Regions from separate parts of the Nonomuraea sp. 3-1Str genome, predicted to be linked through region 1. Evidence: predicted binding sites of a transcription regulator. Region 1 holds the regulator's gene; the other holds the start of a gene.
What was found. The regulator HrcA, encoded in region 1, represses chaperone genes, less so after heat shock. The targets are predictions, from matches to a motif close to TTGGCACTCTCNNNNNGAGAGTGCCAA.

Region 1 (4,910 bases):
GCTCCGGCCGCCCGGAACCGGGCCACCTCCTCCTCCGACACCCCGCCCTCGGGGCCCACGACCATGACCACGTCGCCGTCGGCCGGAGTCTCCAGGCGCGACAGCGGCTCGGCGGCCTCCTCGTGCAGCACCAGCCCGAGGGCCGCGCCGCGCAGCAGCGCCTCGACCTGAGCCGTGGAGGCCGGCTCGGTCACCTCGGGCAGGTGGAAGCGGCGGGCCTGCTTGCCCGCCTCGCGCGCGGTGGAGCGCCAGCGGGCCAGCGCCTTGGCCGCCCGGTCGCCCTTCCACTGGGTGATGCTGCGCGAGGCGGACCACGGGACGATCACGTCCACGCCCGCCTCGGTCATCATCTCGACGGCCAGCTCGCCCCGGTCGCCCTTGGGCAGGCCCTGCACGGCGACGATCCGGGGCCGCGGCGCCGGCACGTCGTGGCGGGCGACCACGTCGAGCCGGAGGGAGTCCTTCAGCGCCTCGCGCACGACGCACTCGGCCACCGCCCCGGCGCCGTCGGTCACGTCCACCCGCTCGCCGGCGCGCAGCCGGCGCACGGCGGCGGCGTGACGCCCCTCGGGCCCGTCGAGCAGCAGCTCGGGCCCGTCGAGGGCGTCGGACAGGAAGACGGGGACGCTCACGTCCGCCCGTCTCTACCCCGCGGCGGCCTCATCTCCCGTTGAACGCGTCGCGCAGCCGTGAGAAAAAACCCTGCTGCCCCGGTGCGAACTTACCCGGAGGGCGCTCCTCTCCCCGGAGCTTGGCCAGCTCCCGTAGCAGCTCTTCCTGCGCCGGGTCGAGCCGCGACGGCGTCTCGACGTTGACGTGGATCAGCAGGTCGCCGCGGCCGCTCTCGTTGAGCCGCTGCACGCCCCGGCCGTACATCGTGATGACCTGCCCCGACTGGGTGCCCGGCCGCACGTCGAGCTCCTCGGAGCCGTCGAGCGTCTCGACGGTGAGGATCGTGCCGAGCGCCGCGGCCGTCATCGGGATCTGCACCGTGCAGTGCAGGTCGTCGCCGCGCCGCTCGAAGATCTCGTGCGGGCGCTCGACGATCTCCAGGAACAGGTCGCCGGGCGGCCCACCGCCGGGGCCGACCTCGCCCTCGCCGGCCAGCTGGATGTGGGTGCCGTCCTCGACGCCCGCCGGGATGCGCACCTTGATCGTACGGCGGGTGCGCACCCGGCCGTCGCCGGAGCACTCCTGGCAGGGATGCCGGATGATCGACCCGAAGCCGCCGCACTGGGGGCACGGCCGGGACGTCATGACCTGGCCCAGGAACGACCGGGTGACCTGGGAGATCTCGCCGCGGCCGTTGCACATGTCGCAGGTGTCGGGGTGGGTGCCGGGCGCGGCGCCGGCGCCCTGGCAGACCTCGCACAGCACGGCCGTGTCGACGACCAGCTCCCGGGTCGTGCCGAACGCGGTCTCGCGCAGGTCCAGCTCGACGCGGATGGTCGCGTTGCGGCCCCTGCGGGCGCGCGAGCGGGGCCCGCGCGCGCCCCCGGCCTGGCCGAAGAACGCGTCCATGATGTCGCTGAACGGGAAGCCCGCGCCGAAGCCGCCGGCCCCCGCGCCCGCCCCGCCGCCGCCGAACGGGTCCGCGCCCAGGTCGTACATCTGGCGCTTGTTCGCGTCGGACAGGACCTCGTAGGCCTGCGTGATCTCCTTGAACCGCTCCTGGGTCTCAGGATCGGGGTTCACGTCAGGGTGGAGCTCCCGGGCCAGCCTGCGGTAGGCCTTCTTGATCTCGTCCTGACTGGCGTCACGGCGCACCCCGAGGGTGGCGTAGTAGTCGCTGTTTGCCACTTATCGACCTCTTATGATGCAGCCAGGATCTGGCTGACGTAGCGTGCCACCGCGCGTACGGCGCCCATCGTCACGGGGTAGTCCATCCTCGTGGGACCCAGCACGCCGAGCCGGGCCAGTTGGTTGTCGCCAGAACCGTATCCGGTCGCGACGATGGACGTGCCGTGCAGATAGGGGTTTTCCGAGCCGATGCGCACGGTGAGCGCGGACGGGATGTCGCTGGACGTCTCGCCGAGCAACCGCATGAGCACGACCTGCTCCTCCAGGGCCTCCAGCACGTCGCGCAGGCCGACGGTGAAGTCGGCGCCGGCGAGGTTGGCCGCCCCGGCGAACACGATCTTCTCGTCGTGGCGTTCGACGAGGGTCTCCAGCAGCACCGACAGGATGGTGGCCACGGCCGGCCGGTCCTCGGCGGGCAGCCGCTCGGGCAGGTCGGCGACGAGATCGGGCACGGCGCTCAGGCCGCACCCGTCGAGACAGGCGTTGAGCACGGCCCGCAGGTGCGCGATGCGGGTGTCCTCCACGACCTCGGGCAGCTCGACCACGCGCTGCTCGACGCGGCCGGTGTTGGTGATGAGCACCAGCATGACGCGCCGCTCCGAGAGCGGCACCAGCTCGACGTGCCGGACGGTCGAGCGGGTCAGCGTCGGGTACTGCACGACCGCGACCTGCCGGGTGAGCTGCGCGAGCAGCCGCACGGTGCGGGTGACCACGTCGTCGAGGTCGACCGCCCCGGCCAGGAACGTCTCGATCGCCCGGCGCTCCGCCCCGGACAGCGGCTTGACCTGCGACAGCCTGTCGACGAACAGCCGGTAGCCCTTGTCGGTCGGCACGCGGCCGGCACTGGTGTGCGGCTGGGTGATGTAGCCCTCCTCCTCCAGCGCGGCCATGTCGTTGCGCACGGTGGCGGGGGAGACCTTGAGATTGTGGCGCTCGGCCAGCGCCTTGGAGCCCACCGGTTCGTTGGTGGACACGTAGTCTTCGACAATGGCGCGGAGCACCGCCAGCTTACGTTCGTCGAGCACGTGCTCACCTCCTGCGTCTGCCTCGGGGAACGACCGTCTAGCACTCTGTGTTCCCGAGTGCCAAGTGTACGGCTCTCACCCACAAGGTGCGATAACACCTGGCCATCCTGCCGCTGGCGCGGGCCCGCCTCCAGGGATCAGACTTGCCGACATGACCGACGAGTCCCCCTCCCAGCCGAACGACCCGGCGCCCGGGCCCGGCCCCCATCCCGGTCAGCCCCCTCCTCCCCCGCCGTACGGGCAGCCCCCGTACGGGCAGCCCCCGTACGGGCAGCCGCCGTACCAGACGGGGCCGCACGGCATGCCGCCGCAGCAGGCCCCGTACTCGCGGCAGCCGCCGTACCCCCAGCCGCCGTCCGGGCCGTCGTACGGGCCGGGGCCGGTGACCGGTGAGCAGGCCGCCCACCCGCAGGTCCCGTACCAGCCGGGCCCCTACGGCTCTCCTTCGGGCGAGCAGGGGCCCTACGGCGGCCAGCCGCTCACGGGCCCGTACGGCGGCCGGCCCCTCCCGGTGTCCGGCATGTACGCCGGCGGCCCGCTGTACGCGCCCCGGGCGGACCCCAAGCTGCTCCGGCCCCCGCTGTGGTGGGTGTGGGCCGCCTGGGGGCTCGCGCTGGTGTGCGTGGTGGCCGGGGTGGCGCTGTTCGCGGGCGGCGTGGCGGACACGGCGCGGAGCGCGCTGCCGACGAGGACGTTCGGCTCCGGCGAGACGGTGACCGTGAACGTGGACCCGGCCGACGAGCCCGTGGTGTACCTGGCCAGCGCCTCGCCGGTGCAGTACACCTGCTCGGCCGGCGGCGGCGCCGGCAGGGCGCTGCTGGCCAGGATGCCCGGGAGCATGACGGTCACGCAGGGCTCGACCACCTGGCGGGCCATCCTCGCCCTGAACGTGCCGAAGGCGGGCGGCTACCAGCTCAAGTGCGACACGGCCGCGGGATCGGGCGCGCGCTTCGCGGTGGGCCCGGCGGTGGACGCCGGCGGGCTGCTGGGCGGCGTGGCCGCGCTGTTCCTGCTGCCCGGGGCGGGCGTGCTGGTCGCGGTCGTCCTGACCGTCGTCGTCCTGGCACGGCGCAGCGGCCACCGCAGGCGCCTCGCGGCAGGCGGGTGATTTGCTACGGTCCCCGGTGTGTATGACGGTGATGTTCTCGCGGGCAACTGGCGGCGGCCGGGCAAGGGCACGATCCCGAAGGTGCCCGCCGAACCCGACCTCGTGGTGGAGGACGCCGACAGCGGGTTCTGCGGCGCGGTCGTGGCCTGCGACAAGGAGGCCGTCACGCTGGAGGACCGGTTCGGCAGGCGGCGCCTGTTCCCGCTGGCGCCGGCCGCGTTCCTGCTGGAGGGCAGGCCCGTGACGCTGGTGCGGCCGGTCGCGGCGCCGAGCGGGCCGAGGCGCAGCGCGTCCGGGTCGATCGCGGTCGAAGGGCTGCGCGCCAAGGTCGCCAAGGAGAGCCGCATCTACGTCGAGGGGGTGCACGACGCCGCCCTCGTCGAGAAGATCTGGGGTCACGACCTGCGCGTGGAAGGGGTCGTCGTCGAGTACCTGGAGGGCGTCGACGACCTGCCCGCGATCGTCGACGAGTTCGGCCCCGGGCCGGGGCGCCGGCTGGGGGTCCTGGTGGACCATCTGGTGCCCGGCTCCAAGGAGAGCCGCATCGCGGCCCGGGTGACCTCTCCGGAGGTGCTGGTGGTCGGGCACCCGTTCGTCGACATCTGGCAGGCGGTCAAGCCGTCCGCGCTGCGCATCCCCGCCTGGCCGGACGTGCCGCGCGGAGTGCCGTGGAAGGAGGGCGTGATCGCCGCCCTGGGGTGGCGCGTGGAGCCCGCCGAGGCGTGGCGGCGCATCCTGGGGGCCGTCTCCTCGTTCGCGGATCTGGAGCCCGAGCTGCTCGGCCGGGTGGAGGAACTGATCGACTTCGTCACGGAGGCACCCTGACCCGGGACCCGCGCACTTCCCCGGTCTCCGTCCGTCTGATCAGCTGACCAGGTCGCGTACCAGCGCGTCGGCGAGCAGCCGGCCCTTCAGGGTGAGGACCATGAGGCCGCCCTTGAACGCCTCCGGCTCCAGCAGCCCGCCACCGAGCGCGG
Region 2 (4,910 bases), on a different contig from region 1:
GGGGCGGCCCGACAGCGGGGTCGAGCTGGCCGCGATCGCCCAGGCGTTCCGGAGCCTGCCTGACGACGACCGCGAGCTGCTGTCGCTGGTCGCCTGGGAGGGCCTGGGCCGGGAGGAGATCGCCACGGTGCTCGGCCTGACCCGCAACGCCGTACGCGTCCGGCTCCACCGCGCGCGCAAGCGCTTCGCACGCGCGCTCGCGGAGGCGGACCTCCCCATCACGACGACGAGCCGGCTCCTCCCGGCGGAGAGGCCACGGTGAAGGAAATGACCAAGGACACGACGCGGGGCAGGGACCAGATCGACGCCCTGACGGCGGCGCTGGCCCGGGTCGAGCCAGCTGCGCCCGGTGCCGACCCGTCCGGCGCGGGGGCCCGGACGCTGCTGGCCTCCATCCTCGCGGGCCCGGCCGCGGGAGACGTGCTCGCGGAAGACCCGGCCGCAAAGGACCTGATCGCGGAGAACGCGCTCGCGGAGAACCCGGTCGCGGGGGCGCCTGCCGCAGGGCGCTCGGTCGCGGGGCACTCACCGACGCGCGGGCGCCGGCGCGGGTTCGGACGGCTGGCCGCCGGGCTCGCCGTCGCGGCGGCCCTGGCCGGAGGCATCGTCGTCGGCCCCAGCCTGGTGGAGGAAGGCCGCGGCGTGACGGCCTCCTACGCCGTCACCAAGGACGAGCGCGGGATCGTCACCATCCAGGTCCGGGACTTCGACGACGCCGACGGGCTGAGGAGGCGGCTGGAGGAGCTCGGCGTCCCGGCCATCGTGGACTACGTGCCCGAGGGGAAGCGGTGCAGGGAGCCGCGCGCGGAACACGTGCAGGACATTCCCTCCGGCCTCTACTCCGTGCCCGCGAACATCCCGGGCGAGAAGGGCGGCTGGCAGATGCGCATCGACACCCGGCTGTTCCGGCCCGGCGAGACCTTCGTCTGGACCATCACCCCGCGCCCCGACGGAGGCGGCAGCACCAGCACCATCCTCATGAAGGACCCGGTGAAGCCCTGCGAGTTCATCCCCGACCGGCCCCCGCTGGAGGAGGTCGACGGCAACGGGCTGCGCCTGGCGACCACCAGGGGCGGCTCGCTCGCCGGTTACCGGGTCGACGAGAAGACCGTCGCCGTGGTGCTTCCGGAGCTGCGGAAGCGCGGCCTGAAGGTCACCTTCATGGTCATGTCCGGCCCCGACGGCCTCGGCGAAAGGCACCTTCAGGCCCGGACCAGCCCTCTTGCCACGGTCGGCGACGACTGGGTGGTCTGGGATGCCATGGACATCCGCAAGGGCGAGGTCTGGCTGTGCGTCTCGAAGCAGCGCTACGACCGCAACCCGCTGTACGGCGGCCCCCGCGACGCCGTCATCAAGGACTGAACCCGCTGAACGCGCGAGGGCGGCCCGTCCAGTGCTGGACAGGCCGCCCTTGATGGTGCGTGAGAGTGCTGCGAGAAGGACTTAGAAGTCCATGTCGCCGCCGCCGGGCATACCGGCGGGAGCGGCGGGGTTCTTCTCCGGCTTCTCGGCGATGACGGCCTCGGTGGTGAGGAAGAGCGCCGCGATGGAGGCGGCGTTCTGCAGCGCGGAGCGCGTCACCTTGGCCGGGTCGATGATGCCCGAGGCGAACATGTCGACGTACTCGCCCGTGGCGGCGTTGAGGCCCTCACCCGGCGTGAGGTTGCGGACCTTCTCCACCACGACGCCGCCCTCGAGGCCGGCGTTGACGGCGATCTGCTTGAGCGGCTCCTCCAGAGCCTTGCGCACGATCGCGGCACCGGTGGCCTCGTCGCCCGACAGCTCCAGCTTGTCGAACGCCTTGGCACCCGCCTGCAGCAGCGCCACGCCACCGCCGGGGACGATGCCCTCCTCGACGGCCGCCTTCGCGTTGCGAACGGCGTCCTCGATGCGGTGCTTGCGCTCCTTGAGCTCGACCTCGGTCGCGGCGCCGGCCTTGATGACGGCGACACCACCGGCGAGCTTGGCCAGCCGCTCCTGGAGCTTCTCGCGGTCGTAGTCGGAGTCGGTGCGCTCGATCTCCGCGCGGATCTCGTTGACCCGGCCGGAGATGGCGTCGGGGTCGCCGGCGCCGTCGACGATGGTGGTCTCGTCCTTGGTCACGACGACCTTGCGGGCGCGGCCGAGCTGGTCGAGCGTGGTGCTCTCCAGCTTGAGGCCGAGCTCCTCGGCGATGACCTGGCCACCGGTCAGGATGGCGATGTCGCCGAGCATGGCCTTGCGGCGGTCACCGAAGCCCGGGGCCTTGACGGCCACGGAGCGGAACAGGCCGCGGATCTTGTTGACCACCAGGGTGGCCAGGGCCTCGCCGTCGACGTCCTCAGCGATGATCAGGAGCGGCTTGCCGGACTGCACGACCTTGTCGAGCAGCGGCAGCAGGTCCTTGTTGGCCGAGATCTTGGAGTTGACGACCAGGATGTACGGGTCCTCGAGCACGGCCTCCATGCGGTCCGAGTCGGTGACGAAGTACATCGACGTCATGCCCTTGTCGAAGCGCATGCCCTCGGTGAGCTCAAGCTCCAGGCCGAAGGTGTTGCTCTCCTCGACGGTGATGACGCCTTCCTTGCCGACCTTGTCCATCGCCTCGGCGATGAGCGAGCCGATCTCGGGGTCGGCGGCGGAGATGGAGGCGGTGGAGGCGATCTGCTCCTTGGTCTCCACGTCCTTGGCGAGCTTGGACAGCTCCTCGCTGACGCGCTCGACGGCGGACTCGATGCCCTTCTTCAGGGCCATCGGGTTGGCGCCGGCGGCGACGTTGCGCAGACCCTCGCGCACCAGCGCCTGGGCGAGCACGGTGGCCGTGGTGGTGCCGTCACCCGCGACGTCGTCCGTCTTCTTGGCGACTTCCTTGACCAGCTCGGCGCCGATCTTCTCCCAAGGGTCCTCGAGCTCGATCTCCTTGGCGATGGAAACGCCGTCGTTGGTGATGGTGGGGGCGCCCCACTTCTTCTCCAGCACGACGTTTCGGCCCTTGGGGCCGAGGGTCACCTTGACGGCGTCGGCGAGCTGGTTCATACCGCGCTCGAGACCGCGCCGGGCGTCCTCGTCAAACGCGATCATCTTGGCTGCCATAAGGCTGGACCTCCCAGATGCAGGGTGGCTTGCGGCGGATCGAGCCGACGCCCGCGACGGCATATGGGTCCGCGTCTCCGTTGGCGGACCCCATCGTCCCGATCCCAGGTGCTGGCACTCACATACAGAGAGTGCCAACGAACTGTTTAGCACTCTACCCGGTCGAGTGCAAGCGAGCACCGCAGGCGCCCAGGTCAGCCGCACGGCGGGCCCCGGAGGGACCCGCCGTGATCTTCGACGAGGGTGCGAGGGCAGGCCGTACGGACTGCGCTGCCGCGCGGCCTGCCACTGGACGCCAGCGACCTGGGTCAGACAGCGCGGACGGACTCCGCCTGCGGCCCCTTCTGGCCCTGTGTGATCTCGAACTCGACCCGCTGGCCCTGTTCGAGAGAGCGATAGCCGTCCATCATGATTGCCGAGTAATGGACGAATACATCCTTACCACCGTCTACCGCGATGAAGCCGTAGCCCTTGTCCGCGTTGAACCACTTGACGGTGCCCTGCGCCACTTCCGACTCCTCTTACTGGGCTCGCGGATCCCGCCCATTCGTCCGCGAGACCCGCAATCGCCACGACTTATGGCAAAACAGCCGGACGATCGTCCTCGACCATACCTGTGGCACGGCGTTTGGCAACAGAGTCAACCCGCAAACCGCGCAATTCCTCTCAACGGTTTCCCTAAGGGGATGTATGGGCACATGGCCAAAGTAGTTCAACATTGAATATCCGGGAAAAGCAGAAGGCGCCCACGAGGGGCGCCTTCAGGGAGCGATGCGGGGGGCGTCAGCCGCCGGCGACCGCGGGGATGATGGAGATCTGGACCCCTTCGGGCGCGGGCGTGTCCAGACCCTGCGCGAAACGGACGTCCTCTTCTCCCACGTAAACGTTGACAAAACGACGAATCTTGCCCGATTCATCCAGAATTCGCGCGCCGATCCCCGGGTAGTCGGAGTCGAGCTTTGCGAGGACGTCACGAAGAGTCGTGCCCTCGCCACTCACTTCCGCGTTTCCGCCGGTGTACGTGCGCAGGATGGTGGGAATCCGTACAGAAACACTCATGATTAAGTCGCCTTTCCTGGTTGAACGGGCAGCCGCGTGCGGCGGTCAGACAGCCGCGCGGAACGCGTCGAGAGAGGGCTTGATCACAGCCGTGGGCTGGGCGTCCCCGGAGACCGCGTCGAGCGTCTTGAGCCCGTCGCCGGTGTTGAGCACCACGGTCTCCGCCTCGGGGTCGAGCCGCCCGCTCTCGGCGAGCTTCTTCAGCACGCCGACCGTGACGCCGCCCGCCGTCTCGGCGAAGATGCCCTCGGTCGAGGCGAGCAGCTTGATCGCGTCCACGATCTCGGCGTCCGTCACGTCCTCCACCGCGCCGCCGGTGCGGCGGGCGATGTCGAGCACGTAGGGGCCGTCGGCGGGGTTGCCGATGGCCAGCGACTTGGCGATGGTGTCGGGCCTGACCGGCTGGACCACGTCGTGGCCGGCCTTGAAGGCGGCCGACACGGGCGAGCAGCCGAGCGCCTGGGCGCCGAACACCTTGTACGGCCGGTCCTCGACCAGCCCCAGGGCGATCAGCTCCTTGAAGCCCTTGTCGATCTTGGTGAGCTGGGACCCGGAGGCGATCGGGATGACGATCTGCTCGGGGAGCCGCCAGCCGAGCTGCTCGGCGATCTCGTACGCGAGCGTCTTGGAGCCCTCCGCGTAGTACGGCCGGAGGTTGACGTTGACGAACCCCCACTTGTCGCCCATCGGGTCGCCGATCAGCTCCGAGCAGAACCGGTTGACCTCGTCGTAGGTGCCGTCGATGCCGATGAGCTTGCCGCCGAACACCCGGGCCATGG

Region 2: the regulator HrcA is predicted to act here: its motif matches at 3,184-3,210, upstream of groL (chaperonin GroEL).

What each region holds. Positions count from the first base shown of each region.
Region 1 is NZ_JALHBK010000009.1:119,631-124,540, forward strand. It holds gene MTP10_RS16875 (16S rRNA (uracil(1498)-N(3))-methyltransferase) at 1-632, opposite strand, end outside; gene dnaJ (molecular chaperone DnaJ) at 661-1,800, opposite strand; gene hrcA (heat-inducible transcriptional repressor HrcA) at 1,812-2,825, opposite strand; gene MTP10_RS16890 (hypothetical protein) at 2,977-3,933, shown strand; gene MTP10_RS16895 (DUF3097 domain-containing protein) at 3,952-4,758, shown strand; gene hemW (radical SAM family heme chaperone HemW) at 4,798-4,910, opposite strand, start outside.
Region 2 is NZ_JALHBK010000038.1:42,848-47,757, forward strand. It holds gene MTP10_RS38140 (sigma-70 family RNA polymerase sigma factor) at 1-262, shown strand, start outside; gene MTP10_RS38145 (hypothetical protein) at 268-1,362, shown strand; gene groL (chaperonin GroEL) at 1,444-3,072, opposite strand; gene MTP10_RS38155 (cold-shock protein) at 3,381-3,581, opposite strand; gene MTP10_RS38160 (MoaD/ThiS family protein) at 3,856-4,131, opposite strand; gene thrC (threonine synthase) at 4,177-4,910, opposite strand, start outside.